2 regions of the Paenirhizobium cremeum genome follow, and region 2 is predicted to be linked to the other one. Evidence: predicted binding sites of a transcription regulator. Region 2 holds the regulator's gene; the other holds the start of a gene.
What was found. The regulator LexA, encoded in region 2, represses DNA repair genes until DNA is damaged. The targets are predictions, from matches to a motif close to TGTTCNNNNTGTGTTCNG.
Positions count from the first base shown of each region.

Region 1: the regulator LexA is predicted to act here: its motif matches at 2,275-2,292, upstream of ACLBKR_RS17715 (ImuA family protein).

Region 1 covers NZ_CP180217.1:3,656,116-3,672,058, reverse strand. Annotated here, with positions in the region: gene ACLBKR_RS17735 (HpcH/HpaI aldolase/citrate lyase family protein) at 1-537, shown strand, start outside; gene ACLBKR_RS17730 (DUF1737 domain-containing protein) at 534-740, shown strand; gene ACLBKR_RS17725 (SDR family oxidoreductase) at 790-1,539, opposite strand; gene ACLBKR_RS17720 (metallopeptidase family protein) at 1,713-2,153, opposite strand; gene ACLBKR_RS17715 (ImuA family protein) at 2,312-3,223, shown strand; gene ACLBKR_RS17710 (DNA polymerase Y family protein) at 3,264-4,673, shown strand; gene ACLBKR_RS17705 (error-prone DNA polymerase) at 4,670-8,008, shown strand; gene ACLBKR_RS17700 (FAD/NAD(P)-binding protein) at 8,618-10,078, opposite strand; gene ACLBKR_RS17695 (flavin reductase family protein) at 10,217-10,753, shown strand; gene ACLBKR_RS17690 (acyl-CoA dehydrogenase family protein) at 10,892-11,767, shown strand; gene ACLBKR_RS17685 (LLM class flavin-dependent oxidoreductase) at 12,213-13,565, shown strand; gene ACLBKR_RS17680 (ABC transporter permease) at 13,575-14,414, shown strand; gene ACLBKR_RS17675 (ABC transporter substrate-binding protein) at 14,480-15,457, shown strand; gene ACLBKR_RS17670 (ABC transporter ATP-binding protein) at 15,467-15,943, shown strand, end outside.
Region 2 covers NZ_CP180217.1:1,591,599-1,607,541, forward strand. Annotated here, with positions in the region: gene gltA (citrate synthase) at 1-501, opposite strand, end outside; gene ACLBKR_RS08055 (ComEC/Rec2 family competence protein) at 981-3,317, shown strand; gene lexA (transcriptional repressor LexA) at 3,298-4,008, opposite strand; gene ACLBKR_RS08065 (VOC family protein) at 4,228-5,121, shown strand; gene kdsA (3-deoxy-8-phosphooctulonate synthase) at 5,118-5,966, shown strand; gene eno (phosphopyruvate hydratase) at 6,174-7,448, shown strand; gene ACLBKR_RS08080 (FtsB family cell division protein) at 7,587-7,904, shown strand; gene pdhA (pyruvate dehydrogenase (acetyl-transferring) E1 component subunit alpha) at 8,052-9,098, shown strand; gene ACLBKR_RS08090 (pyruvate dehydrogenase complex E1 component subunit beta) at 9,118-10,509, shown strand; gene ACLBKR_RS08095 (pyruvate dehydrogenase complex dihydrolipoamide acetyltransferase) at 10,525-11,871, shown strand; gene ACLBKR_RS08100 (SGNH/GDSL hydrolase family protein) at 11,887-12,525, shown strand; gene ACLBKR_RS08105 (YdcH family protein) at 12,616-12,855, shown strand; gene lpdA (dihydrolipoyl dehydrogenase) at 12,933-14,378, shown strand; gene ACLBKR_RS08115 (GlsB/YeaQ/YmgE family stress response membrane protein) at 14,444-14,698, shown strand; gene lipA (lipoyl synthase) at 14,739-15,707, shown strand; gene ACLBKR_RS08125 (AAA family ATPase) at 15,761-15,943, shown strand, end outside.

The DNA of each region.
Region 1 (15,943 bases), 2.1 Mb from region 2:
CTCAGGATATGGGCGATGATCGAGACGCCACTCGGCGTGCTGAATGCGGGCCAGATCGCCGCTTCCGGCCGTACCGCCGGCGGTCGGCTCGACTGTTTCGTCGTCGGCCTGAACGACTTGAGAAAGGCGACGGGCGTGGCACCGGAGCCGGAACGCATCTATCTCGTACCCTTCCTGATGCAGGTGATCCTTGCAGCGCGCGCCTATGGACTCGACGCCATCGACAGCGTTTCGAACGATTTCCGCGATCTGGAGGCTTTCGGCCGCGAGTGCCTGCAGGGCCGCTCCATGGGCTTCGACGGCAAGATGCTGATCCATCCGGCGCAGATCGAGGGCGCCAACCGGCATTTCGGTTTTTCCCCGGAGGCGGTCGCCGAGGCCAGGGCGATCGTTGCGGCCTTTGCCGATCCGGCAGCGGCTGCGCTCAACGTCATCAATGTCGAGGGCCGCATGATCGAGCGGCTGCATCTCGATGAGGCTGAGAAACTTCTCGCGAAAATCGCGATCATAGAACAGAGAGAAGGCAAGATATCGTGAAAGTCTATCGTTTCCTCACAGGCCCGGATGACGCATCCTTCTGTCATCGGGTCACCGACGCTCTCAACAAGGGCTGGGAATTGCACGGCGCGCCGAGCCTTTCCTTCAACGCCGCGACCAACCAGATGTATTGCGGCCAGGCCGTGGTGAAGACCGTGCATGGCAAGGACTACGATCCGTCGATGAAGCTCGGCGAGCAGTGAGCCGGATAAAGGTCCGCCGTTCCGGCGGACCTTCGCGATCATTCGGGTCTCATTTGACGGCGGCGTTGCCGCCATCGGCATAAAGCGCCGAACCGGCGACGAAGCTCGACAGCGGGCTTGCGAGGAAAAGCGCTGCCTGGGCGATCTCCTCCGGTCTTGCGATTCGCTTCAATGCATGCAGGCCTGCGGCCCAGTCCTTCTGGGCCTCATCTCCGGCCATGGCCGTGTCCGTGCCGCCGGGCAGAAGCGCGTTTGCGCGGATGTTCCGGCTTCCATAGTCCGCGGTAATTCCCTTCACCAGCCCCATGAGCCCTGCCTTCGCGGCCCCGTAGGCCGCCATGCCGGGCAGACCTACGCTGGTGCCGACGAAACTCGAAACGAAGACGAGGGCGCCCGCGCCGCTTTCCAGCATGGCCGGGATCTGGCGACGGGCGCCGAGAAAGGCCGATGTCAGGTTGGCGGCAAGCGTGTCCTGCCATTCCTTCGGGGCAATTTCCGCAAGCGGCCTGATCGGGCCGACCGTGCCGGCATTGTTGATCGCGATATCGAGCCTGCCGAACCGGCCTGTGGCGGCAGACACCAGTTCCGCGTGGGTTTCGTCCAAGCCGACGTCGCCTGCGACGGCGAGGGCCGTTCCGCCTTCCTGCCGGATGGCGTCGGCAACCTCGTCCAACGCCCTGCGGCCGCGAGCGTTCAGGACGACGGATGCGCCTTCGGCGGCAAGCAGCATGGCCGTTGCACGGCCGATGCCCGACGATGCACCGGTAATGATGGCGACTTTGTTTTTCAGAACCGACATGAGGACCTCCTTGAAATGGAGGCCAAGGGATAGGGGCGTGACAATGCAGCCGCCACCCGTTTCCTGCGTGGCCGGCTCAAGCCTGCGGATCTCGGCCGGAATTGCCTGCGCCTGCGGAATTCGGCCTGAAGCATTTCCGGCGAAAGTGGAAGCCGCTTTTGCTGGAGTTGCTCCTAGCGATCCGCAGCGGCGTCCTCGGCGCTTTCCTCGATGCGTTCCATGTCGTCATCGGAAAGGCCGAAATGATGGCCGATCTCATGGATCAGCACATGGGTGATGATGTCGCCGAGCGTCTCTTCGTTCTCCGCCCAGTAATCGAGAATCGGACGGCGATAGAGGGTAATGCGGTTCGGCATTTCGCCGGTTTCCATGGTGAAGCGCTCGGAAATGCCACGTCCCTCGAACAGGCCGAGCAAATCGAAAGGCGTTTCGAGCGCCATGTCCTCGAAGACCTCGTCCGTCGGAAAATCGGCGATCTCGATAATCAGGTTGCCGGTCAGCGCACGAAACTCCTCCGGCAAATGGCCATAAGCCTCGATCGCCAACGATTCGAATGCGCTGATCGTCGGTGCGTGCCTGTCACGCCAATCTTCGGTCTGGTCAATGCGGGCCATCGTAGCTCCTTGTCGAGCCCTTCATATAGGATCTTTGCCGTCGCTTTTCGAGTGGGAATCCCGTCAAGGAATAAATTCACAGCAAATGTGGTTGACTCTTTGCAAAAGCTCTGGAATCCATAGGAACATATAGAGAACAAATTGACGGGAGAAACGTCATGGGCGGGAACGCTCTGGCGCAGGAAAAGCTTTTTGCCTTGCGCAAGGCGATTGCGAAGATCGAAGGCAAACCTGTCGCGGACGGGTTGATGCCGGTCGCTGGCGATATGGCTGCCCGGACTTCCGACGGTTCCGGTGGGAGGATGGACGGTCTCGGAGACCTTCTTCCCGAGGGCTTTCCGGCCGGGTCGATGATCGAGGTGCGCGGTGTGACGATGCGGGATGCGGCGGCAGTCAGCGGCTTCGGTCTCGGGCTCTGCCTGGCGTGCCGACCCCACCGGCCGGACAGGCGGATCCTCTGGATCGGCGAACGGTCCGTCGCCCGGGAGGCGGGTCTACCTCATGCGGCGGGCCTTGCCGATTACGGCTTCCGGCCGGGCGAATTGCTGCATGCCATGCCGAGGAAGCTCGAAGATGCGCTGTGGCTGGCGGATGCGGCGCTTTCCTGCAGCGCCTTTTCCGCCGTGATGCTGGAGGTTCAGGGCAATCCGCGCGGCTTCGGCCTGACCGAGAGCCGGCGGCTCAGCCTGAAGGCCAAAGGAAGTGGCGGCTTCCTGCTTCTTCTGCGGCAGGCGGGCGAAGAGGAAACAAGCAGCGCTTCCCTGCGCCTGCGCATCGAACCCGCGCCGGCAGCGGCGCGGTCCTTGTCCGGCGGGACGATGCTTGGCGGCAGCATCGGCAACCCCGTCTTTCACCTTGTTCCGGAAAAGAGCCGGCTTGCGGCTCCCCCCGACCTTACCCTGGAGTGGAACCCCCATGACCGTCTGTTTTACCCCGCAACTTCCCCTTCTTCCAGCGGGGCACTCCCCTTCCGTCCGGCGCATTCTGGCGCTCTGGTTTCCCCGGCTTTCGACCGACAGGCTGGCGCGACGGCGCTGGGGCCTGTCATGGCGTTCGAAAGGGCGTCCTGAACATCCGCCGGTTGTCTGCGCCGGCCGGATGCAAAACAGCATGCGGCTGACGGCGCTCGACGAGGCGGCCGAGGCAATCGGCCTGAGGGTGGGACAGGGACTTGCGGAAGCGCGGGCAATCTGCCCCACGCTCGAGGTCGTGGAAGCCGACCAGCATGCGGATCGGCATTTTCTCGAGGCGATTGCCGACTGGTGTGATCGCTATACGCCATTGGTGGCGATCGACGGGCTCGACGGGCTTCTGCTCGACATTACCGGCTGCGCTCATCTCTTTGGCGGAGAGCAGGGCCTGATCGACGATATTCTGCGGCGTCTTCTGCAACTCGGCCTTGACGTGCGGGGGGCGATTTCCTCGACCACTGGCCTTTCCTGGGCGGCGGTGCGGTTTTCGGACAGGCGGGTGATTGCCGACGAGGCGATGGTTGCGGTCCTTTCGGCCCTGCCGATGCGGGCGCTGCGCATCGACACCGATATGTCGTTGACGCTCGCCCGGGTCGGCCTGAAACAGGTGGGCGATCTCCTGGCTGCGCCGCGCGGACCGTTGACGCGGCGTTTCGGGCCGGAACTTCTGCTCAGGCTCGACCAGGCGCTTGGGCGGGAGGGCGAACCGATCGTGCCGCGTCGGCCGGTCGCCCTTCTTTCGGTCGAGCGGCGTCTGGCTGAACCGGTGCGCGACGAGGAGGCGATCCTCGATCTCGTCGGGCGGCTGGCGGCGGGGCTGAAATCCGGGCTGGAAGGACGTGGCGAAGGCGGGCGCCTCTTCGAACTCCTGCTGTTTCGCGTGGACGGACGCGTCTTCCGCATCGAGATCGGAGCGGCAAGCCCCTTGCGCGATGCTTCTCGGATCAAGGCCTTGTTCAACGAGCGCATGGCCGTGCTTCATGACGATCTGGATGCCGGCTTCGGTTTCGAAATCATCAGGCTCAATGTCTTGCAATCGGAACCTCTCGATCAGAAACAGGCGATGTTCGGTTCCCGGCTGTCCGGTTCCGATCAATCCCCTGATTTCATCGACCGGGTGGCGGCGCGCTTCGGGCGGGATTTTCTCAGGCAGCCCGTGCTTCATGCCAGCCATTGGCCGGAGCGGGCATCGAGCCTTGCTCCGCTTGCCGACATGGCGCGATCGGCTGCGGCGGATGTGGCGCGACCGGTCCGCAATGAACGGCCGATCCGGCTTCTTGCCCATCCCGAACCGATCGAGGTCATGGCCGAGGTGCCGGACGGCGCTCCGGTCGGATTTCGCTGGCGTCGCGCCCTGCACCGGGTCGCCCGGGCCGAGGGACCGGAACGGCTGAGCGCGGAATGGTGGGTTGACGGCGAGGATACGCCCCCACGGGATTACTTCCGCATTGAGGACAGCGCCGGCCATCGGTTCTGGCTTTATCGTCAGGGACTTTACGAACGCGGCGCTACCGATCCCGGTTGGTTCATGCAAGGGCTCTTCGCATGAGCACGCCTGTTTTCTTCGAGATCGGGGCGGCGAGCAACTTCTCCTTCCTCGAAGGTGCCGCGCATCCCGAGGAGATGGTTGCGACGGCCAATGCGCTTGGCATCGCAGGGCTCGGACTTGCCGATCGCAACACAGTTGCGGGCGTGGTGCGCATGCATGCCGCAGCGAAAGTCACGGGTTACGCCATCAGGCCCGGTGCCCGGCTCGTTTTTGCCGATGGCACGCCGGAGCTTCTGGCCTATCCGATGAACCGGCGCGGCTGGGGACATCTCTGCCGGATGCTGAGTGCGGGAAACCTGCGATCGGAGAAGGGCATTTGCACACTCTATGAGGCCGATCTTCTCGAATGGTCCGAAGATCTCATGTTTGTGGCCATGGCGCCGGCATTCGCCAACCCCGAACAGGCGGAAGCGTTTTGCGGACGCCTGGCAGTTCTTGCCGCATATCTGACGGATCAGCTCTATCTGGCGCTGGTACCGCGTTATAACGGCCTCGACCGGCTAACCTTCGCCCGGCTGCAGGCGATGGGCGAACGGCTTTCCATCCCCCTCATTGCCAGCAATGCGCCCTTTTATCACGTGCCCGAACGCAAGCCGCTTGCCGATATCGTCACGGCCATTCGCGACCATGTGACGCTTGCTGAAGCCGGCTTCCGTCTCGCTGCCAATGCCGAGCGGCATCTGAAGCCGCCCGGTGAAATGGCGCGGCTTTTCCGTCTTTATCCCGACGCCATCGAGGCGACCGCCGATTTCTTCGGCCGGCTCGATTTCTCCCTCGATGAGCTCAGTCATCAATATCCCGATGAAACGGTCGATGGCGAGCCGGCGGACAGGGCCTTGCGCCGGCTGACCTATGAGGGGGCTGCCCGGCGCTTCCAGGAAGGCGTTCCGCCCAAGGTCGCAGACCTCCTCGAATACGAACTGAAGCTGATCGCGGACAAGCGTTACGAACCTTATTTCCTGACCGTCCACCGCATCATCACCTATGCTCGCAGTCAGGACATTCTCTGCCAGGGACGCGGATCGGCCGCCAATTCCGCGGTGTGCTACTGCCTCGGCATTACCGAGGTGGATCCGTCGGCGACGACGCTGCTCTTCGACCGCTTCATTTCGACCGAACGCGAGGAGCCGCCAGATATCGATGTCGATTTCGAACATGCCCGGCGCCAGAAGGTCATCCAGTTCATCTACGACACATACGGGCGCGAGCATGCGGCGCTGACGGCGGCCGTCATCAGTTACCGGGCCCGTTCGGCCGGCCGTGAGACTGCCAAGGTTTTCGGTCTTTCGGAGGATGTGCAATCGGCGCTTGCGGGGTCGATATGGGGCTGGTCCACATCCGAAATCTCGGAACGCGAGGCGCGGGCGGCAGGGCTCGAACTTGCCGATCCGACAACCCGCAGCGTCCTCGGTTACGCGTCGGAACTGATCGGGTTTCCCCGGCATCTTTCCCAGCATGTCGGCGGTTTCGTGATCACCCGGGACCGGCTCGACGAGGTGGTTCCGATCATGAACACTGCCGATGGCCGTTACATGGTGGAGTGGAACAAGGACGATCTCGATACGCTGAAGATCCTCAAGGTCGACGTTCTCGCACTCGGCATGCTCACCTGCCTTGCCAAGGCGATGAAGCTGCTCGCCTGCGACTATGGGCGAGAGGAGACGCTTGCCACTCTTTTCAAGGATCAACAGGACGACGTTTACGACATGATCTGCCGGGCCGATACGCTCGGCGTCTTCCAGATCGAGAGCCGGGCGCAGATGAGCATGCTGCCGCGGCTGAAGCCCAGGCGGTTCTACGATCTGGTGATCGAGGTGGCGATCGTCCGGCCGGGCCCGATCCAGGGAAACATGGTGCATCCCTATCTGAAGAACCGCGAAAATGTCTCGCGGGGCCAGGAGGTCATATATCCGAAGCCTGAATTGAAGACCGTTCTTGAGCGGACGCTTGGGGTGCCGCTCTTCCAGGAACAGGCCATGCAGATCGCGATCACGGCTGCCGGTTTCACGCCGGCCGAGGCCGACCAGTTGCGGCGCGCCATGGCGACGTTCCGCCGAACGGGACAGGTTGCCGATTTCAGGCAGCGTTTCATCAAGGGCATGATGGCCAGGGGTTATGACGGGGATTTTGCCAAGCAATGCTTCAGCCAGATCGAGGGTTTCGGCGAATATGGGTTTCCCGAAAGCCACGCGGCTTCCTTTGCCCTGTTGGTTTATGCATCCGCCTGGATGAAGGCCTATTATCCCGACGTCTTCTGTGCGGCCATGCTCAATTCCCAACCCATGGGTTTCTATGCGCCGGCGCAACTCATACGCGATGCCCGCGAGCACGGGATCAATGTGCGGCCGGTCGATATCAATTTTTCAGTCTGGGATGCAGAACTGGAAGAGGATGACTTTGGCGCCCGGCGCATCGCACAGCGGCATGCGTCGATGCGAACGGTCATTCTCAGCAGGAAGGCGATCCGGCTGGGTTTCCGTATGGTCAAGGGGTTGTCGGAAGCGGATATGAGACTGCTGGTCGAGCGGCGAGGGACAGGCTATGTCTCGATCCGGGATCTCTGGCTGAGGACCGGCCTGCCGCGATCGACGATCGAGCTGCTTGCCGATGCCGACGCTTTCACCTCGCTCGGACTTGACCGGCGGGATGCGCTTTGGGCGGCGCGTGCCCTCGACAAGGAGGCCGTCGTCGAAAGCCTGCCGCTCTTCGAAAGAGTATCCGATAGCGATCTGCAGGTGGAGGAGCCGATGGCATTGCAGCCGATCCCGGCAGGTGAGGCGGTGATCCAGGATTATCGGGTTCTGGCGCTCTCGCTGAAGGCGCATCCGCTTTCCTTCCTGCGCACCGATCTTGCGCGCCGCGGCATCGTCCGATCCGCCGAACTGGAAAATATTGCTGCCGGCCGCTTCGTGAAGGTCGCCGGGCTCGTTCTGGTGCGGCAGCGGCCTGGTTCGGCGAAGGGGGTCATCTTCATGACCGTCGAGGATGAGACCGGCATCGCCAATATCATCGTCTGGAAGAAGACTTTCGAGCGTTATCGCCCGATCGTGATGGGCGCGCGGCTGGTGACCGTCCATGGCCGACTGCAAAAGGCAAGCGGCGTCATCCATATCGTGGCCGAGCATATCGAGGATTCCACGGAAAAACTCGGCCTGCTCAAGGAGAGGGCGAACCGTTTTGGCGCTCCCGTCGGCGGCGAAACGGCGTATGGCGGCACGGCCGGTCGCCATCGCGGATCAACCGACGCCGGTCGGCATGGAGATGGGCCGATATCCCTGCCGGACCGGCGGAACGATGTGACGGAGGTCATGCCGAAGGGACGCAATTTTCATTAAGGGGATTGCAGTTCCTGGACGCCGGCCGGCCGGATATCCGTCCATGCCGCCTTCACGATATGTCTCATCTTCGCCCGCTGCCTTGCATTCCGGTGGATCGCTGCATCCGCTGGACCGGGCAACGCTTCCCTTCTTCCTTGCCGGTCGAGGTCCGGCATTGGCTTGCCATCCCTGGTCATCCGGCGAGGTCCTGCGGCATGCGCTCACCGACGCCAGCCGGATCGACGCCGGATACGGACTTGCGGTTTCCATCGCCGTTCCGCTTGTTGTCCTCTTTCCGACCGGTGGCCCTTCAGCGCCTCTGCCGAGCCGCTCCTCGAATCGCGGGGCGGATCCCGCCCCTTGGCGCCGCTACCGTCAGCGCTCCAGTTTCGCCCGCCGAAGGCCGGCCGCTTATGGATGCAGTGCTCTTCCATATATCGAGCAAGAGTGTTCAGCGGTTTTGCGGCAAAACGATATGCGTTAAAACAGGGGCGTAGAACGTGCCGAGCGTATCTGAAGATCGCGATGGGCTCTATATTCACGCGCCAGGAAACAGTCGCTCCTTATCCGAGCCGGCGGGCCCGATAAGGATAGCCTCCCAAAAAAGCGGACACCAATGTCCTCTCCTCAACCCAGCCGCCTGATAACAATCGTCCTGGTCTCGCGGGCGGGCGATCGAATGAGGTTGTCCACCAGATCGGCAGCCTGGGCAGCGATCTCCGGCACACCCGTCAGCTCGCCGAAGGCGGGGCGAGCGGGAGGGCCCGCAACGAAAAGGCTGGTGTTAGGAGTGCCGTCTGTGGCAATTGCGCGGCCGGCGTCGTCGCAGACCAAGCCCAGTCCCAGCGGATCGGATTGAATAAAACCGTCCCGGTGCATTGCGAGCAGAAAACGCTGGTGCGAACAGTAGTCACGAAAATCGCGCCCTGTCGCGAGCAGAATGCGATTGCAGTGGCGTTCGGTCATGCCGCTTCGTGTCCGGATCGTCGTCGCCAGGTCATGCCTGTCGCCCCGCACGGAGCAGATATGGCCGGCGAGGATATCCATCCGCCGGGAGGCAAGGCCACGCTCAAGCGCGGCTGAAACCTGGGGAGGCATGCGGTAGCGATGAACGTCGTACCAGCGTCGCAACCGGCGGAGAAACTTTTGTCTTTCCGCCGAAGGCAGGTTCTGCCAGAGAGATTGGGATTGCTGACGCAGCGCATCGAAAACGGATTGCCACGGGATGCCTTGCGCCTGCGCCTGCGAGATGGTCGCGCGAACTCTGGTCAGAAGCTGGCGGGTGGACGTCGGTTTTTCATCCAGGAACTCACCGAACGGGGCAAAGCCTGCGCCGGCATGGGGCCTCGGCAGAAGGCCGGACCGGGACAGAAGAGTGACCTGCCCGAAGTGCCCCAGAGCCTCGAGACGAACAACGGCATCCAGGGCGGTGAGACCGGAGCCGACAATCAGGATCGGCGCGGCCGGATCGATATTTTCAAAGGCGTTCGGCGCGAATGCATCGATAACGCCGCCTGCGGCGCGGCGGTCAAGCGTATCCAACACCGGCGGTCTCGACACAGCCGGATGACCGGTCGCCAGAATCAGGACGTCGGCTGCGACAGACATGCCTCCCGCACTCGTCACGCGCCATTGTTCCTCCATTCGGGAGACGGACCGCACGTTTTCCCGAACGTGGCGGATTGCGCCTCGCTCGAGCAAGGGTGACAGCTGCGTCTCCATGAACCGTCCGAAGTCGCGGCGCCGGGCGAACACGCCCTCCGGCGTTACTGCCTGGGGATCTACGGTGAGGGTTCCACTCGTCTGCAGCCAGTCCAGAAAGGCCGCAGGCGCGCCCGGAATGGCCCGCATGCGGTGTGCTGCGACGTTGAGACGAAGATCTGCGTCTTCGACATCGTAAGCAAGACCGGCGCCCAGCCTGTCACGCGGCTCGAAGACCGTCACTTCCTCCAGGTCTCGTGGGCCGCGCTCGACAAGAAGCTTGGCGATCAGGGCGCCGGTGTAGCCTCCTCCGATAATGGCGATTCGTGAACTCGATCTATGCGCGGTGGGGCAGGATCGCACCGAGGACACTCTGATTTTCAACATGGCAGACTTCCTTGCGGTTCGCGGCGGTACATCTGGACATATTTTCTATAAAATATATGTAGTTTAAAAACGCTTGTCTACAGGGACGGTTCCCCCGCTGCTATCTCTTGCTTCCGACACCATGAGCGGAGAGAAAGCATGAGCACCTTCATTGCGACCGAGTTTGCAGAGTCCGCCATTCGCCCTGTCTTCGATCGACCGGCGGATGCCGGAAGCTTGAAGGAGGCGCTGAGAACCCTCGGCGGGGGCGTCAGCGTTATCACCGCAGGCGAAGGCGAAGAGCGGTCCGGCGCGACCGTTACCTCCGCAACGGCGCTGTCCGTCGAGCCTCCGCGCATGCTGGTATCCCTGAACAGATCCTCCTCGACGTGGCCCGTCGTCGAGCGCTTTCGCCATTTCGCGGTGAATGTGATCGGGGTCGACCACAGGAGCATCGCGAACCGTTTCGCCGGGATAGGGGGGTTGCGGGGGCCTGAGCGATATGCCGGCGCCGAATGGACGAGGCTTGCAAGCGGAGCGCCGGTGCTGGAAGATGCCGTGGCGGCGCTCGATTGTGAGGTCGAGGAGGCCATCGAGCGGCATAGCCACGTGATCGTGATCGGCAAGGTTCTGGCTATACGTCTCGGGCAGGGACAATCGTTGCTGTATCAGAACGGACGGTACCATTCGATCTGAAACGGGGCGCGCAAAAGTGTCGAGCGGTTTTGTGGTGACGGCGTGCTATAAAACAAAGCCTTAAAGCGTGCGGAGCGAATCCGGAGGATCGCGATGGGCGTCACGGATGGCGGTCCATCTCTCAGGCGGAGGCATTGAATGATGACATCGGCTCCAGATCGATTGCGTCCCGTTCCCGCGACGCTTCCGACCGAGGGGCATGTCATCGCCGCCGTCGAGGCCTTTTTACGGGCGCCACTTCCGCAGGGGCGTGACGGAATGTCGGCGCTGTCGAGGACCGGGCTTCTCGCGATTTCCATACCCGCGGCCTTCGGGGGCGCGGACATCTCGAACACGATCGTCGCCGAAGCCGTGAGCCGACTGGCCGTTTCCAGCAAGGATCTGGCCATTCACTTTGCGAGACACTTGGTGGCGCTCGAACTCCTTCGCACTAGCGGCTCAATCGAACAGCGCAAGGCCCTCTATACCCGAGTGGTCCTTGGGGAGACGTTCGAGCGCCTTTCCATTCTACCGGGCGATCCCGTCCCGCGACTGGTCCGCCAAGGTCTATCCTTCACCGTGGAGCCGGCCCCTGCACCGGGTCCGGCTTCCGAAGCAGACTGGCGCGTGGTGGCGGGACTGGGGCCCGGCACCGTTGAGGTTGCGGCAATACTGCCGGGGACGCACTGGCAGGCGGAAGACGATGAAGCCGTGCCATCCGCCGCGACTTCCGTCTCTCCCGACCATGTTCTCGAAATGGCTCCTGAAGCATCGCTGCTAGCCGAGTTCATGGAGACTTTTCTGGACGGGGCGATCCTCCGCGGTGAATATGACGACGCATCCGGAAGCGGCATGCCGGACAATCTGTCGGTCGAATTCGAGCTTCTGGATGCCATGATCCTGAAGGTGGCGTCGGTTATCGACATCATACAAGTGGACCAGTCCCAACTCGATGTCGCCCGCATTCTACGCCTCCGTCAGGCCTTGGAAGCAGCGCGCCGCCGTTCAGGTGGTGCGACGGTTCGCGGTCGATAAGGCTCGCGGGGATCGCGGCAGTCTCACAGGCTTCGAACGCGGCGCAGCCGGCGGAACGGATGGGTACAAGACGACCCGTCCCGAGCGGAGCGATCTCTTCGATAGCGGTTCCGTCGGCGGCCTCGACAGCGCAAGGTCGACCAGCGCTTTCAGCCAAATCTGCCTTTTTGTCAGCGTGCGGTGCAGAGGTTCCGCTCGTGAGCCATGGCTGCGGGCTTCGCGAAAATACGCGGGATTCCCAAATCACGTGTGCAAGCCGCGTCCTGGGGGCGCTCTCTAGGTCCTCCTTCTTTTCCGGGTCCCGCGTCAGTCCGTTCGTGAGTGCGCTTTCGGCGGAAAATCAATTCGCGAAGGAGCGGAATATTCGCAATTCTATTTCTCTATATAAAATATAGACAATGTAGGCTGCTCCCATTCGATTATCTGACCAAGAGAGGACGAGTCCATGACACGCAAGATCAGACTTGGAGCATTTCTGCCCGGTGGCGGACAGCATATCGCCTCATGGCGGCATCCCGACCAACCCGTCGACGGAGCGGTCAGTTTCGAGTTCCACAAACAGTTAGCCTTAACCGCGGAGCGCGGCCTGTTCGACGCCTATTTTCTGGCGGACGGTCTCGCGGTGGGTTTCGGCGGCGCTCGGGAAGGCGGCAATGCCCGCGTTGCGGGCTTCGAACCCGTCACGCTTTTCGCAGCCCTCGCACCCTTCACCACCCATCTCGGCTTCATCGCAACCGCCTCGACGACCTATGAAGAGCCCTACAATACGGCGCGCAAATTTGCATCGCTCGATTTGATCTCTGACGGGCGTGCGGGCTGGAACGTCGTGACCACAACCGGCGATGCCACGGCGCAGAACTTCAATCGTGATACGCAGTTGCCGCATGCCGATCGTTACAGGCGCGCCGCCGAGCATGTAGAGGTCGTCAGGAAACTCTGGGACAGTTTCGAGGATGATGCCTTCATCCGCGACAAGGAGACCGGCGTCTTCTTCGATCCCGCCAAGCTTCACGATGCTGACCACAAGGGCGAGCACTTCAGGGTCAAGGGCCCGCTGAACGTCTCGCGTTCGCGCCAGGGCCATCCGGTCATCGTCCAGGCCGGTCAGTCGGACGACGGTCGCGGTCTTGCTGCGGCGACGGCCGAAGTGATCTTCACCGCGCACCAGCACATCGAGACGGCGCGGGAATTCTATCGCGACATCAAGAACCGCGCACGCGGTCTCGGGCGCAATCCCGACCACATTTTAATCATGCCCGGCGTGTCGCCTTTCGTTGGCCGCACGGAAGAGGAGGCGCGCGAGAAATACGATCGCCTCACCTCGCTCATTCTCGAAGAGGACGGCGTCGGTCTCCTCAACGGCCTGACAGGCGGAACGCTCGACCTGCGGGGTTACGATCTCGACGGTCCTCTGCCGCCGGCTCCGCCAACCGAGGGCATGAAGAGCCGGCAGGCGCTGATCCGTCAGATCGCCGACGAAAACAACTTCTCGATCCGTCAACTCTACCAGTGGGTCGCTTCGGCGCGTGGTCACTTCACGATCGTCGGAACGCCCGGGCAGATCGCCGACACGCTGCAGGAATGGTTCGAGAACGAGGCTGCCGACGGCTTCAACATTCTGCCGCCATGGCTGCCGACCGGCCTCAACGACTTCGTCGACCTGGTGATCCCTGAACTGCAGCGTCGCGGGCTGTTCCGGACCGCCTACGAGGGTCGGACACTGCGCGAGAACCTCGGCCTGCCATTTCCGGTAAACCGTCATGCCGGCAAGCACGCGGTCATCCAGGCCGCAGAGTGAGGGTCAGCCATGTCCTATGAAGATCTTCGGCATGACAGCGCCTATGGTCTCGGCCTCTCCGGAACGGAAGGCCGCACGCCGAAATGGCTGATACAGACGGCGGCAGCCGTGACACCGGTCCTCTCCCGCTATGGCCTGGTCATCGGGTTTCTGGTGTTCTGGCAGGCATCGGTCAAGTTCGGCCTCGTGAACGCTTCGGTATTCCCGCCCCTCGACCAGATTATCGCTGCGCTCTGGAAGGGTATCGCTTCCGGTGCCCTCGTGGATGACATCGCGATCAGCCTGCAGCGATCGGGCATCGCATTCGCCGCAGCGGTCGGGCTCGGTATCCCGCTTGGTCTCCTAATGGGCCAGGTCCGCGCAATCGAGCAGGTGCTCGATCCACTGCTGCAATTCTTTCGCCAGACGTCGGCTCTCGCCCTTTATCCCGTCTTCATTCTGCTGCTCGGGTTGGGGGAAGCGTCCAAGGTCTTCGTCATTTTCTGGGCGACGCTCTTTCCGATCCTTCTGTCCACCATCGGCGGGGTGAAGGAAGTGGATCGGAAACTGATCGAAATGGCACGCACTTACGGCGCCGGACCGCTCCAGATCTTCCGCCGGGTGGTCTTGCCGGCATCCGTTCCCGCCATCTTTGTCGGTCTGAGGCTTTCGGCGACCACCGCACTGTTACTCCTTATCGCGGCCGAAATGATCGGCGCCAACAAAGGCATCGGCTTCCAGGTGATGAATGCCCAGTACAATTTCCAGATCCCGTTGATGTTCGCCGCGATCCTGCTTCTGGCGCTTCTCGGCCTCGCCGCCAATGCTGCGCTGGTCTTCCTGCAGCGACGCCTCTGCCGATGGGCCTGAACGCCCGGACCGGCACCTTCCCGTTATCTCGTGCCCGTTATCTCGTGATTGAAAGGAAAATTCCCATGACACCCCATTCCCGCAAGCTGTTCCTCTCCGCAATCATCGCGCTTTTTCTGGCAGGCACCGCCTATGCCGCGGAGGAGGTCAAGCTCCGCTATCTCGCCAGCCAGGGCGGATTGTCGGCCCATGAACTTGCCGCCGAACTCGGCTATTTCGACGCCACCGGTATTACCATTGAAAATGTCGGCTATGCCACGGGTGGTCCGGCCTCGCTGGTCGCGCTTGCCTCGGGCGACGTGGAAATCGGCAGCGCCGCGACCTCTGCCGTGCTGAATTCGATCGTGGGCGGAAACGATTTCGTCGCCGCCTATCCGTCGAACGGCATCAATGACGATGTGCAATCGATCTTCTATGTGCTCGAAGACAGTCCAATAAAGGATATCAAAGACATAGTTGGTAAGAGCATCGCGGTGAACACGCTCGGAGCTCATCTTGACTATACGATCCGCGAGGCGCTCCATTCGGTCGGCCTGCCCTCCGATGCCGCCAATCAGATCGTCGTTCCGGGGCCGCAGCTGGAGCAGGTCCTCAGGTCGGGTCAGGTCGACGTTTCGGCTTTCGGCTACTGGCAGACCACCTTCGAAGGCGCGGCCAGGCAAAATGGCGGACTGCGCGCGATCTTCGACGATACCGACGTGCTCGGAGAAATCGCCGGCGGCTTCGTTGTTCTGCGCCGCGACTTCATCGAGAAGCATCCGCAAGCCGCCAGGGTTTTCGTCGAACAATCGCAGCGCGCCCTGGATTACGCCCGCGAACATCCCGAGGAGACCAGGGCGATTTTTGCCAAGGCGCTCGCCGAACGCGGCGAAAATCCGGACATCGCCCGCTATTTCAGGGGTTATGGCGTGCGGCCGGGCGGCAAGGCGGTCGAGCGCGATCTTCAGTTCTGGATCGACGTCCTTGTGCGCGAAGGCAAGCTCAGGGAAGGGCAACTGGCCGCAAGGGACCTTCTCTACACTCCCGAGACGGCGAGCAATTGAGGCGTGACGATGGCTCCTTCAGGCACGATTCGCGGAGAGGTGGCGGTTCGTCACCTTTCCAAGTCCTTCATCCTCAACGGCAAACCCTTGCCGGTTCTGCATGACCTGAACCTTATGATCCGCTCGGGCGAGAGCCTGGCGATCGTGGGGGCCAGCGGCTCCGGCAAGACGACGCTTCTCAGAATTCTTGCAGGTCTCGAAGAGGCCGATGGCGGCGATGTGCTGATCGATGGCCGACAGGTCCGCGGCGTCGGCACCGAGCGGGCGGTCATCTTCCAGGAGCCACGCCTTCTGCCCTGGTTGACGGTTATCGACAATATCGGTTTCGGCCTGGAGACGCGTGGCCTATCCCGCGAGGAGGCTCGGCTCGCCTCCCAGAGATATGTCGATCTCGTCGGCCTCAAGGGCTTCGAGACCGCCTATCCCCGTCAGCTCTCGGGCGGCATGGCGCAGAGGGTGGGCATCGCCCGCGCGCTTGCCGTCCAG
Region 2 (15,943 bases):
GGCGATCATGCGCAGCGAGGCGACCATGCGCTGGTGCGGGTCGGTGATGTCGGTGGAATCGTGGTAGAAGGCGGACAGCGCGCCAACCGTACCGACCATGACGGCCATCGGATGGGCGTCGCGGCGATAACCGGAGAAGAACTTGCTCATCTGCTCATGCACCATGGTGTGGTGCGTGACGCGATAGTCGAAGTCTTTCTTCTGCGCGGCGGTCGGCAGTTCGCCGTAAAGGAGCAGATAGCAGACTTCCAGGAAGTCGCCTTTTTCGGCGAGCTGTTCGATCGGATAACCGCGGTGCAGCAAAACGCCTTCGTCACCGTCGATATAGGTGATCTTGGATTCGCAGGAGGCCGTCGAGGTGAAACCGGGGTCGTAGGTGAACATGCCGGTGTGTTTGTAAAGCGCGCCGATATCGACGACGTCCGGGCCGATCGTACCCGACTTGATAGCCAGTTCGGCCGACTTTTCCCCGAGTTTCAAAGAAGCGCTTTTGTCCGTCATGCTAATCCTCCGGAATTGGCGGGAGGCGCCCCGAGAGAGCGCCTTGGGTTTAAGCGTAGGGATGTAGCTATATGATACGGAAGTTAATGCCAAGCTAGTCGAAGGGCAAATTGTGCATCGCAAAAGCCTATAAAAGAGGCAGGTGTCGCATTTAATCGATTGAATAAACTTTCGGCCCTCCTGCGCTTCCCCATGCACGCCATAATTGTTAATTTGCAATGGGGCATCCTTCTTCCTCCGGTTGATGAACGAACCGGTCGAAAACAGCGGAAGGCCGTCGCAAGCATTGGCCGGGGGGCTGGTTGGAAAAGGTCGCCGAGCACAAATTTGGAAATCCGGAGGCGGCAGAGCGCCGTGTGTCGCTGCCTTCGGTTGCAGGCGGAAATCAGGCTGTCGGACGCCCGCTAAGACCGACGCGCAATGCTGCCCTGCAACTGGCGGAGGGCTCCGCACGGTTTTGGCAAGCCCTTCGGACGACTTTGGCGCGGGAAGAGACCCGTGGTCACGTCTTCCATTTCGTGCCGGTCTTTCTGGGCGCTGGCGCCGCCGTCTGGTTCAGCCTTGCGGAGCCGCCCGGCGCCATTGCCCTTGCCGTCCTTCTCGGTGTGCTTTCGGTTGCTGCATTGATCGCCCGCTATGGTCCTCCGTTGCCGGCCTATGGTTTGGGGGCAAGCGCGCTTTTCGTTGCCGGCATGGCGCTGGCAAACCTCGAAACGTGGCGGCAGGAAACCGTCATTCTCGATACGCCGGTGACAACAATCGTCGCCGGTGTCGTTGAACGACGGGAGGCCGGTTCCAGAAGCGAATGGCGCTACATCCTGCGGGTGACGGGGACGAAGGATCCCCAGATCCGCCGACCGCCGGAACGAGTCTCTCTTCTTGCACGAGGCAGGCACGCAGCCGCTCCCATCGGCGGCGGCCTGTCCGGCAGGGCGCGCCTTTCACCGCCATCCGGCCCGGCTTTGCCGGGCCTCAACGATTTTGCTTTCGCGAGCTATTTCGACGGAGTCGGCGCTGTCGGTTTCTTTCTCGGGCCACCGACATCGCTGCTGACGGCCGACGATGGCGGAGAATGGTGGCTGCGCCTCGACAGGGCACTTTTTTCGCTCCGCGACGATATCTCGACACGCATCCGCGACGTCGTACCGGGCGATGCCGGTGCGTTTGCCGCCTCCATCATCACCGGCGAGCGGCGTTCAATGTCCAAAGAAGCGACGGAGAGCCTGCGATTGTCGGGGCTTGCCCATATTACCGCGATCTCGGGTCTCAACATGGCGCTCGCTGCGGGGATCTTCTTCGTCGGGCTGCGCAAGCTCTTGAGCTTGCTTCCCGGGTTGTCCCAGTCCATGCCCATCAAAAAGCTTGCGGCCGGAGGTGCGCTTCTCGGCGCATTCGCTTATCTGCTGATCTCCGGCTATCAGGTCTCGGCGGTTCGCGCCTTCCTCATGACGGCGATCATGCTTGTCGCCGTTCTTTTCGACCGTCCCGCGATCAGCCTGAGAAACCTGGCACTGGCGGCGGTTGTGATCGTCGCGGTGACGCCCTCGGCGATCATGGGGCCGAGCTTCCAGATGTCCTTTGCCGCGACCGCCGCCCTGATCGCCGGTTACGCGGCATGGCGTGAGAAGCCGGCAAAGCGGTGGTTTCCCGAGTTCGCCTTTCCCGGCGCCGCGGCGTTGAAATGGAGTTGGAGCGTGATTGCCGGCACGCTCCTGACCTCGCTGATCGGAGGTCTGTCGACTGCTGTCTTCGCCATAGCCCATTTTCACCGTCTGGCGCCCCACAGCCTCGAGGCTAACCTTGCCGCCATGCCCCTGATTTCGCTGATCGTCATGCCGGCCGGGCTTGTGGCGATGCTGCTGATGCCGTTCGGGTTGGATGCCCCGTTTCTTGTGGTGATGGGTGTCGGCCTCGACTGGGTGCTGATGATCGCGAGGGAGGTCGCTGGATGGGGAGAGGGCATCGGTTTCCCGCAGCCGCCCGGATGGTTTCTGCCGGTGGCCTCCGCTGGCCTGCTTTTCCTGACGCTGCTGAGCAGTGTCTGGCGGCACATCGGCACGCTGCTGTTGATGGCGTCGGTATGGGGGCTTGTCGCCGTGCCCGGCGGGATGCCGCGGGCCGATCTTCTGGTCTCGGAGGATGGCCGGCTGGTCGGCCTTTTGCGTTCGCCGGCTTCAATCGCCACGAACCGACCGCGTCCGCCCTCTTTTGTCTTCGATCAGTGGCGCGCGGCCCGGCAATTTAAGGCGCACATCGCCCCGAACGCGATAGCCGCGCCCGCTCCGGAAAAGTCTCCCGGTCCCGACCGCAAGCAGCGAGCGCAGGCGGACCTCGACGCCGTGGCCGAACGCATGCGCAAAGCGCTGGCCGGCGCCGAAACCGGTCGTTTCGTCTGCGAGCCGAAGACATGGTGTGCGGCAAAGCTTGCAAACGGCTGGACCATCGCGACGGTCGAAGACGGTGCTCTTGCCGGCGAGGCCTGCGATATCGCCGACCTCGTGATTTCCGAGCGGCGGCTCGGATTTTCCGCCTGTCGCTCGGGAGCGGCCCTGATTGAGGCCGAAACCCTCAGGCGAACCGGTGCAGTGGAAATTCGCCTCGCTGACCGCATCAGTCGGCAAATGACGATCAATGCTTCTTTTGACGGACCGCCGCGTCCCTGGTCACAACATCGCTATTATGATTGGCGCAGCGGCACATTTCCGGCGGTGCGAACGTCACTCGGGATCAGCCATTTGGACGCAACGGCCAAGTTCGAAGCGGAAAAGACCCCGGTTTCCGGATCTGGACCGGCTGTCAGTGATAACGACGAATAAGGCCGACCAGTTTGCCCTGGACCTTCACGCGGTCGGGTCCGAAGATACGTGTCTCGTAGGCCGGATTGGCGGCTTCGAGGGCAATCGAGGCGCCGCGACGGCGGAAGCGCTTCAATGTCGCCTCCTCGTCATCGACCAGCGCAACGACGATGTCTCCAGGACTGGCCGTCGACGTATTGCGGATGATGACCGTGTCGCCGTCAAGAATGCCGGCTTCGATCATCGAATCGCCTTTTACCTCAAGCGCATAATGCTCGCCGGAACCGAGCATCTCCGCCGGAACGGTAATGTCATGCGTGTTGTTCTGGATCGCCGAGATCGGTACGCCGGCAGCGATGCGGCCCATGACGGGCACATTGACGGAATTGGTGTTTTCCGCTGCGGGTCTGGCGGCGGCCACCGGCGCCGGCTTTCCAAGGCTGCCCTCGATGACGCTCGGCGAAAAGCCACGGCGGGGTTGAAGGCTTGGCGTATAGGCTTCAGGAAGCTTAATGACTTCCAGCGCGCGGGCACGGTTGGGCAGGCGGCGAATAAAACCGCGTTCCTCGAGTGCGGTAATCAGCCGGTGAATACCGGACTTGGAGGCGAGATCGAGCGCATCCTTCATCTCATCGAAAGACGGAGGCACACCTGATTCCTTCATCCGCTCGTGAATGAAGAGAAGCAGTTCCTGTTGCTTGCGCGTCAGCATGTTGCGGTGCCCCGATGTATGAAACAAATCCAGAACAGACACTATATGTTCCATTTGTGTTCCGCAAGTACCTAAATTTCCGTGAAGGAGTAATCAATGATCGTCATTTTTCTCCAGGCAAACGCAAGGCGGACCCTCTGAGGTCGTGCCGGCTTGCCAATCTAGGGCAAAGCGCTAAAACCTGCGCTGGATGCAATGGCGAGCGAGGGGGCTCCGGAAATGTCCGATCATCAGGAAAGCCTGCGGGCGCTCGACCATGTAGTATTGCCGGTTGCGGGGCTCGAAGAGGCGCTTGCACGTCTGAATAGCCTGGGTTTCACGGTGGCGGCCGAGGCGCGCCATCCGTTCGGCACCGAGAACGCTTGCGTGTTTTTCTCGGACGACACCTATCTGGAGCCGCTGGCGGTGGCGAGCCGCGAGGAATGCGAGGCCGCTGCCCGGGAAGGCAATGTTTTCGTCGCGCGCGATCAGGCATTTCGTTTCCGCCGCGGGGAGGGTGGCTCGGCGATCGTCGTCAAAAGCGGTGATGCCGCGGCAGACCACGAAAGATATTGCGAGGAAGGCTTTTCCGCCGGTGACATGCTGTATTTCGAACGGCCGCTGAAGCTGTCGGACGGCGCTGAAACGATGGCCGGCTTTCGCCTGGCCTTCGCGGCCGATCTCCGCTCGCCGGATTTCTTCCTGTTCGCTTGTCAGCGCGTCAACGCCTTGCCGGCCGATCGCGGCGGTCTGGAGCGTCACGACAACGGTGTGCTCGGCATCGCCGCCATCGTCCTGGGCGAGGAGAATCCTTCGGATTTCCAGTACATCCTTGAAACCGTGTTCCGCCAACGCGAAATAGAGGCGCATTCGTTCGGCATCGGCCTGCAGTCGGCCAATGCACGCATCGAGGCGCTGACCCCTTCGGGATTGAGCGGCTACTACGGGATCTGTCCGAATCTGCGGGAAAGGGGTCTGATAATGGCCGCAATCGTCTTTAGGGTCGGCGATATGGGCGTGACAGAGCGGCTGCTCGCTGATAGGGGCATCGCATTCGTTCGCCATGGTGCGCGCCTCGTCGTGTCCCCGGTTGCGGGGCAGGGCGTTTCTTTTGTTTTCGAGGATATCGCATGAGCAATTCCACCAATTCCGAAGTCTTCGTGGGCGAGGGCGCTAATCGGGTGCTTTTTTCCAACAGTGCCCGCTTCGCCTTGATTGCCGGCCCCTGCCAGATGGAAAGCCGCGATCACGCCTTCATGATCGCCGGCGTGCTGAAGGAGCTTTGCGACAAGCTCGGCCTTGGTCTCGTCTACAAGTCGTCCTTCGACAAGGCGAACCGCACCTCTCTCTCCGGCAAGCGTGGTATCGGGCTTGAAAAGGCGCTGGATGTATTTGCCGACCTGAAGAAGGAATACGGCTTCCCCGTTATCACCGACATTCATACGGAGGAGCAGTGCGCAGAGGTCGCTCCGGTCGTCGACATGCTGCAGATCCCGGCCTTCCTGTGCCGCCAGACGGACCTGCTTGTCGCTGCGGCAAAGACCGGCCGCGTCATCAACGTCAAGAAGGGCCAGTTTCTCGCGCCCTGGGACATGAAGAATGTTCTTAACAAGATAACCACCAGCGGGAATCCTAATGTTCTGCTCTGCGAGCGTGGCGTTTCCTTCGGCTACAACACGCTGGTTTCCGATATGCGGGCGCTGCCGATCATGGCGGAAACCGGGGCTCCCGTCGTCTTCGACGCCACCCACTCGGTACAGCAGCCGGGCGGTCAGGGCGGATCGACCGGTGGCGACCGGCGTTTTGTCGAAACGCTGGCGCGCGCGGCGATTGCCGTCGGTATCGCCGGACTTTTCATCGAGACGCACGAGGACCCGGACAATGCGCCGTCCGATGGGCCGAACATGGTGAGGCTGGATGACATGCCGCGGCTTCTCGAAAAGCTCCTTGCTTTCGATGCGGTCGCGAAGAGCAACTGACGCTTTCCTGTTTGGCTGATAATGATGCGCCGGCTTCGAACGAGGCCGGCGCTCTGTTTTCCATCGCGGTCGGGCCTTTGTCCGGCAAGCGACTTTAGCAGATGCCGCGCCGGCCGCGATGTCACACGCTTGCCATTGTATTTTCCCTTGCTTCGATTAAGAGAAGGCCATCCTTTTCTCTCGACTAAGAGCCATCAGGGAGCCAACATGACCGCCATTACCGACATCATCGGCCGCGAAATTCTCGACAGCCGCGGCAATCCGACCGTAGAGGTCGACGTCTATCTCGAAGACGGCAGCATGGGCCGCGCGGCGGTTCCGTCGGGTGCTTCGACCGGCGCGCATGAGGCCGTCGAACTGCGCGACGGCGGCAGCCGTTACCTGGGCAAGGGTGTCGAGAAGGCGGTCGATGCCGTCAACACCGAAATCTTCGATGCGATCGGCGGTCTCGATGCCGAGAACCAGATCCAGCTCGACCGGATCATGATCGAACTCGACGGCACGCCGAACAAGTCGCGCCTTGGCGCCAACGCCATCCTCGGCGTCTCGCTCGCCGTCGCCAAGGCAGCAGCCGAATCCTCTGGCCTGCCGCTTTATCGCTATGTCGGCGGTCCGAACGCCCATGTTCTGCCGGTTCCGATGATGAACATCATCAACGGCGGCGCGCATGCCGACAACCCGATCGACTTTCAGGAGTTCATGATTATGCCGGTTGGCGCGGATAACATCCGTGATGCCGTCCGCATGGGTTCCGAGGTCTTCCACACTCTGAAGAAGGAACTGGCCGCCCAGGGTCACAACACCAATGTCGGTGACGAAGGCGGTTTTGCTCCGGGTCTCGAAAGTGCGCCCGCCGCGCTCGACTTCATCATGAAGTCGATCGAAAAGGCCGGTTATCGTCCGGGCGAGGACATGTTCCTTGCGCTCGATTGCGCCTCCACCGAATTCTTCAAGGACGGTAAGTACGTTCTGGAAGGTGAAGGCCGCACCCTCGAGCCGGAAGCCATGGCCGACTACCTCGCCGAGCTTGCCGCCAAGTATCCGATCATCTCGATCGAAGACGGCATGGCTGAAGATGATTGGGCCGGCTGGAAGGCCCTGACCGACAAGATCGGCTCCAAGGTTCAGTTGGTCGGCGACGACCTGTTCGTTACCAACTCGGCCCGCCTGCGCGACGGCATCAAGATGGGTGTTGCCAACTCCATCCTCGTCAAGGTCAACCAGATCGGCTCGCTCTCCGAAACCCTCGACGCCGTCGAGACCGCTCACAAGGCCCGCTATACCGCCGTCATGTCGCATCGTTCGGGCGAGACCGAGGATTCGACGATTGCCGACCTCGCCGTCGCCACCAACTGCGGCCAGATCAAGACCGGTTCGCTGGCCCGTTCCGACCGGCTCGCAAAGTACAACCAGCTGATCCGTATCGAGGAAGGCCTGGGCCCGCAGGCCCGTTATGCCGGCACCTCCATCCTGCGCGGCTGATCGTCCGATCCGACCATTGCAGCCCGTGCCCCGAAAGGGGTGCGGGCTTTTTCGTTGGCGCCTTCTTTCGGTCAACGAACGGTTAAGTTCTGCTCGGTAATTTGAGCAGACGGTTTTGCGTTTCAGGGCATCGTGGGTATGTGGACCAGGCATCACAAGAAGAGAAAACTCGGACGTCTTGTTCTTCCCGCTGTCACTGTCGCCTTTCTCTCCTATTTCGGCTATCATTCCATCCATGGAGGCTTTGGTCTGCGTGCGGCCCAGGAATTCGAGCGTCAGCGTGTGGAGCGCAGCGCCGAGCTTGCCGAACTTGTCTCGCAGCGCAAGCGTCTTGAAAGGCAGGTGGAGCTGATGAGCGACGGCTCTCTTGAGCGCGACATGCTCGATGAGAAGGCGCGCTATCAGCTCAACATGTCTCGGCCGGACGAAATCGTCATTTTCAACAAGGCTCTTTGATTAACTGAAATCTGGTTAATCGAAAAATTCATAAAAAATTCATATGCTTGCATTGAATGCGAGCCATGCAATTCTGGCATTGCGGTTGGGCCCTTTCTTGCTTATTCTGCCGCCAACCAAATTGACCATAACGCACGGGAGGGATGAATGGCGCCGCGCAAATCCGCGACTGCTACCAGCCGCAAGGCCACGGCCAAGCCTGCCAAGAAGGATTTCACCGAAGGGGCGATTGCCGAATTCGACCGCGAGACGGAACTTAAGGCCTATCGCGAAATGCTTCTGATCCGCCGCTTCGAGGAAAAGGCCGGCCAGCTCTATGGCATGGGTTTCATCGGCGGGTTCTGTCACCTTTACATCGGCCAGGAAGCTGTCGTCGTCGGCATGCAGATGGCGCTCAAGGATGGCGACCAGGTCATTACCGGCTATCGCGATCACGGCCATATGCTGGCCTGCGGCATGAGCGCCCGCGGTGTCATGGCCGAGTTGACCGGTCGTCGTGGCGGTCTCTCCAAGGGCAAGGGCGGCTCGATGCACATGTTCTCCAAGGAGAAGAACTTCTACGGAGGCCACGGCATTGTTGGCGCCCAGGTATCGCTTGGCACCGGTCTCGCTTTTGCCAATCGCTACCGTGACAATGGTCTCGTGTCCGTTGCCTATTTCGGCGATGGCGCCGCCAACCAGGGGCAGGTCTACGAAAGCTTCAACATGGCTGAGCTCTGGAAGCTGCCGGTGATCTACGTGATCGAGAACAACCGCTACGCCATGGGGACCTCGGTTTCCCGCGCGTCCGCCCAGACAAATTTCTCTCAGCGCGGCGTGTCCTTCAATATTCCCGGCATTCAGGTCGATGGCATGGATGTTCGCGCCGTGCGCGCTGCAGGTGAGCAGGCTGCCGAATACTGCCGTTCCGGCAAGGGCCCGGTCATCCTTGAAATGTTGACCTATCGCTACCGCGGCCACTCCATGTCCGACCCGGCCAAGTATCGCTCCAAGGATGAAGTGCAGAAGATGCGATCCGAGCACGACCCGATCGAGCAGGTCCGCAATCGCCTGCTGGAAAAGGGCTGGGCAAGCGAAGAAGAGCTGAAGCAGATCGACAAGGATGTTCGCGACATCGTCGCCGACAGCGCCGATTTCGCCCAGGCCGATCCAGAGCCGGATGCATCCGAGCTCTACACCGATATCCTGTTGTAAGTTGGGGGAGGGTAAGCCCATGCCAATCGATATTCTCATGCCCGCCCTTTCTCCGACCATGGAAGAGGGTACTCTCTCCAAGTGGGTCAAGAAGGAAGGCGATGCCGTGAAGTCCGGCGATGTGATCGCCGAAATTGAAACCGACAAGGCCACCATGGAAGTGGAGGCGGTCGACGAGGGTGTGCTCGGCAAGCTTCTGGTTGCCGCCGGCACGGAAAACGTCAAGGTCAACACGCCGATCGCGGTTCTGTTGCAGGAAGGCGAGACCGCATCCGACATCGGGACCGAAAAGCCGGCCGCTCTGCCGAAGGCGGACGCTGCTCCGGCTCCCGCCGCTGTCGAAGCCGAAAAGCCGGCTGCTTCCGCGTCAGTTCCGGCTGCGCCCGTTGCAACCGTCGCCGCCGATCCGGATATCCCGGCCGGCACCGAAATGGTGACGATGACCGTTCGTGAAGCGCTTCGCGAAGCCATGGCCGAGGAAATGCGCGCCAATCCGGACGTCTTTGTCATGGGTGAGGAAGTCGCCGAGTATCAGGGCGCCTACAAGATCACGCAGGGCCTTCTGCAGGAATTCGGTCCGAAGCGCGTGGTTGACACCCCGATCACCGAGCACGGCTTTGCCGGCGTCGGCGTCGGTGCTGCCATGGCGGGCCTTCGCCCGATCGTTGAGTTCATGACCTTCAACTTCGCCATGCAGGCGATCGACCAGATCATCAACTCCGCCGCCAAGACGCTCTACATGTCCGGCGGTCAGATGGGTGCGCCGATTGTCTTCCGCGGCCCGAACGGCGCTGCGGCCCGCGTCGCGGCCCAGCACAGCCAGGACTATGCGGCCTGGTACAGCCACATTCCCGGTCTCAAGGTCATCCAGCCCTACACGGCTGCCGATGCCAAGGGTCTGCTGAAGGCTGCTATCCGCGATCCGAACCCGGTGATCTTCCTCGAAAACGAAATCCTCTACGGTCATTCCTTCGAAGTGCCGAAGCTCGATGATTTCGTCCTGCCGATCGGCAAGGCGCGTATCCACAAGGCCGGTACCGACGCGACCGTCGTGTCTTGGGGTATCGGCATGACCTATGCCACCAAGGCCGTCGAGGAACTGTCCAAGGAAGGCATCGACGTCGAGCTGATCGACCTTCGCACCATCCGTCCGATGGACATTCCGACCGTTCTCGAATCCGTCAGGAAGACTGGCCGTCTCGTCACCGTCGAGGAGGGCTATCCGCAGTCGTCGGTCGGCACCGAAATCGCCACCCGCGTCATGCAGCAGGCCTTCGACTACCTCGATGCGCCGATCCTGACGATTGCCGGCAAGGACGTGCCGATGCCTTACGCGGCCAACCTCGAAAAGCTGGCGCTGCCGAATGTCGGCGAAGTCGTCCAGGCGGTGAAAACCGTCTGCTACAAGTAACGGGAGGGTAGTAACATGCCGATCAACATCACGATGCCGGCACTCTCCCCGACCATGGAAGAGGGCAATCTCGCCAAGTGGCTCGTCAAGGAAGGCGACCAGATCAAGTCTGGCGATGTGATTGCCGAGATCGAGACCGACAAGGCGACCATGGAAGTGGAAGCCGTTGACGAGGGCACGCTTGCGAAGATCCTCGTTCCGGCCGGAACCGAAGGCGTTAAGGTCAATACCCTGATCGCCGTTCTCGCCGCTGAAGGCGAGGATGTTCAGGCAGCGGCTGCCGGCGGCGCTACCCCGGCTCCGGCTGCTAAGGCTGAGGCCGCACCCGCTGCCCAGCCCGCTCCGGCTGCCGCAGCGCCTGTTGCTGCCGCGTCTCCGGTGGCTGCCGCACCGGCAAAGTCGGATGGCAATCGCGTCTTCGCTTCGCCGCTGGCCCGTCGTCTGGCTAAGGAAGCCGGTCTCGACCTTTCCGTCGTTTCCGGCACCGGCCCGCATGGCCGCGTCGTCAAGAGCGACATCGAGAAGGCTGTTGCTACCGGCGGTGCAAAGGCTGCACCGGCACCGGCTGCTGCCGCATCGGCCGCCGCTCCGGCTCCTGCCCTTGCCAAGGGTGCGGGCGACGACGCCGTGCTCAAGCTGTTCGAGCAGGGTTCCTACGAAGTTCTGCCGCATGACGGCATGCGCAAGACAATCGCCTCGCGCCTTCTGGAATCGCACCAGACCGTTCCGTCCTACTTCGTCTCGATGGATTGCGAGATCGACGCACTCTTGAAGCTGCGCGCCGACATCAACGCGTCCGCCCCGACGGTAAAGACGGAGAAGGGCGAAGTTGCGACTTTCAAGCTGTCGGTCAACGACTTCATCATCAAGGCGATGGCGCTCGCGCTTCGCGACGTTCCGGCGGCGAACGCTTCCTGGACCTCGACGGCACGCCTCCTGCACAAGCATTCGGATGTCGGCGTGGCGGTTGCCATTCCGGACGGCCTCATTACGCCGATCATCCGCAAGGCCGAGCAGAAGACGCTGTCCGTCATCTCCAACGAGATGAAGGACCTCGCCAAGCGTGCCCGTGACAAGAAGCTGAAACCGGACGAATACCAGGGCGGTACCACTGCGGTGTCCAACCTCGGCATGTTCGGTGTGTCGAACTTCACCTCGATCATCAACCCGCCGCATGCTTCGATCGTCTCGATCGGCGCCGGCATTGAAAAGCCGGTGGTAAAGAACGGCGAAATCAAGATCGGCACGGTCATGACGGCGACCTTTGCCTTCGATCACCGCGTCATCGATGGAGCGCTCGGCGCCGAACTTGCTTCGGCCTTCAAGCGCTATATCGAAAGCCCCATGGGAATGCTGGTCTGACCGGAGAGCGGTTCGATGAAATCCGTTCTCTGCTACGGCGACAGCCTGACCTGGGGATACGATCCGGAAAGCATAGGCCGACATGCCTATGAGGATCGTTGGCCGAGCGTACTGCAAAGTGCGCTCGGAACCGGGGTCAGCGTCATCGCCGAGGGGTTGAATGGGCGAACCACCGCCTATGACGATCATCTCGCCGACTGCGAACGCAACGGCGCGAAACTGTTGCCGAGCGTGTTGGAGACGCACAAGCCGCTGGATCTCGTGATCCTCATGCTCGGAACCAACGACATGAAGCAGGCCATAGCCGGCACGGCGATTGCGGCTTCCAAGGGTATCGACAGATTGATCCGGCAGATTAGGCTGCACGATTGGGGTTTCGATTTCGATGGACCCGATGTGCTGGTGGTTTCGCCGCCGCCGATCTGCGAAACCGCAAACGTTTCCTTCTCTGCCATGTTCAAGGGCGCGTTGGACGAATCGGCCATGCTGGCGAGCCTTTATCGGGATCTTGCCGATGAGAACGGTTGTGGTTTCTTTGATGCCGGTCTCGTGGCGAGGACGACGCCGCTTGATGGAATTCATCTCGATGCGGCGAATACGCGCGCCATCGGGCGAGGTCTCGAGCCGGTCGTGCGCATGATGTTGGGTTTGTAATTTCGATCCGAAAAAATTGATCAGGATCAAGGAGAAAGACGACCGGGTCACTAGGCTTTGGATATCGACCGACAAAAGAGGAGATATCGAATGTCGAACACCCCGCACGAAATCCAGGACGAGTTTCCGGAATACACGGAGAAGATGCATGCGCTCAAAGCAGGCAATGAGCACTTCGCCAAGCTTCTGGAAGACTATCGCGAGGTGAACCGTGCGATCCATCGCGCCGAGACCGAGGTCGAGCCGGTCGGCGATGTGCAGATGGAAACGATGCGCAAGCAGCGCATGGTTCTGAAGGATGAAATCTACGGGATGCTGACCAAGGCCTGATCGGGCTGGTCTCATCCCTCGGAAGGGCTCCGTCGCAGGATGGAGTCCGCTCCGGACAAAAAGGGAGATGAAGACCAGTGTCCAACGCCTATGACGTCATCATTATCGGCTCCGGCCCCGGCGGTTACATTGCCGCAATCCGTGCTGCCCAGCTTGGCCTGAAGACAGCCATCGTTGAGCGCGAACATCTGGCCGGTATCTGCTCCAACTGGGGCTGCATTCCCACCAAGGCCCTGCTGCGTTCGGCCGAAATCCTGCATTACGCCCAGCATCCGGGGGAATACGGCATCAAGGTCGAGGGTGCCGTCACACCGGACCTGAAGGCGATCGTCGCCCGCTCGCGCGGTATCGCGCAGCGTATGAACGGCGGTGTCGGCTTCCTGATGAAGAAGAACAAGGTCGATGTCATATGGGGTGAGGCGAAGCTCACCAAGCCCGGCGAGATCGTCGTTTCCAAGACCACCAAGGCGATCCAGCAGCCGCAGGCTCCGCTTCCGAAGAATGTGCTGCCGGAAGGCACCTACACCGCTAAGCACATCGTCGTCGCTACCGGCGCGCGTCCGCGTGCGCTTCCCGGCATCGAGCCGGATGGCAAGTTGATCTGGACCTATTTCGAGGCGATGAAGCCCGAGGAAATGCCGAAGTCGCTGCTCGTGATGGGCTCCGGCGCCATCGGCATCGAATTCGCCTCCTTCTACCGCACCATGGGTGTCGACGTAACCGTCGTCGAGGTCATGAGCCAGGTCATGCCGGTCGAGGACGCCGAAATCTCCGCGCTGGCGAAGAAGCAGTTCGAAAAACAGGGTATGAAGATCCTGCTGGAGGCCAAGGTCGCAAAGGTCGAGAAGGGCGCAAACTCGATCACCGCCCATGTCCAGAAGAAGGACGGCGCAATCGAAAAGATCACCGCCGACCGGATGATCTCGGCTGTCGGCGTTCAGGCCAATATCGAAAACATCGGCCTTGAGGCGCTCGGCGTGAAGACCGATCGCGGCTTCATCGCCATCGACGGCTACGGCCGCACCAATGTTCCGGGCATCTACGCGATCGGCGACGTTGCCGGCCCGCCGATGCTCGCCCACAAGGCCGAGCATGAGGCCGTCATCTGCATCGAAAAGATCGCGGGCCTTCCGAATGTCCATCCGATGGACAAGGCCAAGATCCCGGGCTGCACCTATTGCCACCCGCAGGTGGCTTCCGTGGGCCTGACCGAGGCCAAGGCGAAGGAACAGGGCCGCGATATCCGCGTCGGCCGCTTCCCCTTCGTTGCCAACGGCAAGGCGATTGCGCTCGGCGAAGACCAAGGTCTGGTCAAGACCATCTTCGACAAGAAGACCGGAGAGCTTCTCGGCGCCCATATGGTGGGCGCGGAAGTGACCGAACTCATCCAGGGCTTCGTGGTGGCGATGAACCTCGAAACCACCGAGGAAGAACTGATGCATACCATCTTCCCGCATCCGACCATTTCGGAAACGCTGAAGGAAAGCGTGCTGGACGCCTATGGTCGCGCGTTGAACGCCTGAGCCTGTTGTGATGTTCTATTCCGCGGCCTATATAGGCCGCGGATATCCCACGGAAGGATGTGGCAATGGCAGGCTTTGAAATCGGCTGGTTCCTGATGCTGATCGTCGGCGGTCTCGCCGGCTGGCTGGCGGGCAAGTTCATGGATGTACGCTTCGGCGTGCTGATGAACATCATTATCGGCATCGTCGGTGCGGCCATCGCATCCGCGGTTTTCCGCCGTTTCGGGATCTTTGTGGAAGGCGACTGGCTCGGTTATCTCATCACCAGCTTTGTCGGTGCCTGCTTATTGCTCTTCGTCGTCAAGCTGGTGCGACGTTAAACTCATTCGCCGCAAAGGCCGCGGCAAGGAAGGCTGAACCATGGTCACCATCCTCGACAGGACCAATCCGGAGGAGAAGCGCGTCCGTCACCCGGAAAAAGCCCACCGCCCCGATACGGAGGTGATGCGCAAGCCGGAATGGATCCGCGTCAAGGCCCCGACCTCGAAAGGCTATGCGGAGACGCGCGATCTCGTGCGCAGCCACAAGCTGGTGACGGTCTGCGAGGAAGCCGGATGCCCGAACATCGGTGAATGCTGGGACAAGAAGCACGCCACCTTCATGATTATGGGCGAGATCTGTACGCGCGCCTGTGCCTTCTGCAACGTGGCGACCGGCAAACCGAACGCGCTCGATCCCGACGAGCCGGAAAACGTCGCGAAGGCGGTAAAGCAGATGGGCCTGTCTCATGTCGTCATCACCTCGGTGGACCGTGACGATCTGGAGGACGGGGGCGCCGAGCATTTCGAGAAGGTGATCTGGGCGATCCGCGCCGCTTCGCCCGAGACGACCATCGAGATCCTGACGCCAGACTTCCTGAAGAAGCCGGGCGCTCTGGAACGTGTCGTCGCTGCCAAGCCCGACGTCTTCAACCACAATCTGGAGACGGTTCCGGGCAACTATCTGACCGTTCGTCCGGGCGCCCGCTATTTCCATTCGGTGCGGCTCCTGCAGCGCGTCAAGGAACTGGACCCGACCATGTTCACCAAATCCGGTATCATGGTGGGCCTGGGCGAGGAGCGGAACGAAGTCCTCCAGCTGATGGACGATCTCAGGTCCGCCGATGTCGATTTCCTGACCATCGGCCAGTATCTGCAGCCGACCCGCAAGCACCATCAGGTCATGAGTTTCGTCACTCCCGACGAGTTCAAGTCCTACGAGACGGTTGCCTATGCCAAGGGCTTCCTGATGGTGTCGGCAAGCCCGCTCACGCGTTCGTCGCACCACGCCGGCGACGACTTCGCGCGGCTGAAGGCCAATCGTGAAAAGCTGCGCGGTGGCCGCATGTAGAATCCCCTTTACGTTTCGGCGGTAGGCCTTAACCTCCTCCGGGAGGGAATCAGATGCCGAATTTCGTGGAGATAGAGGATGCGGTGGCAGCCTTGCGGCTGGCGCGACGGGTCATGGTCGTCGGCTGTTCCGGCGGCGGCAAGAGCACGTTGTCGCAGAAACTCGCAGCGCATTTTGGCCTGCTCTACATTTCCATGGACAAGGAGTTCTTCTGGCTTCCGGGCTGGATCGGGCGG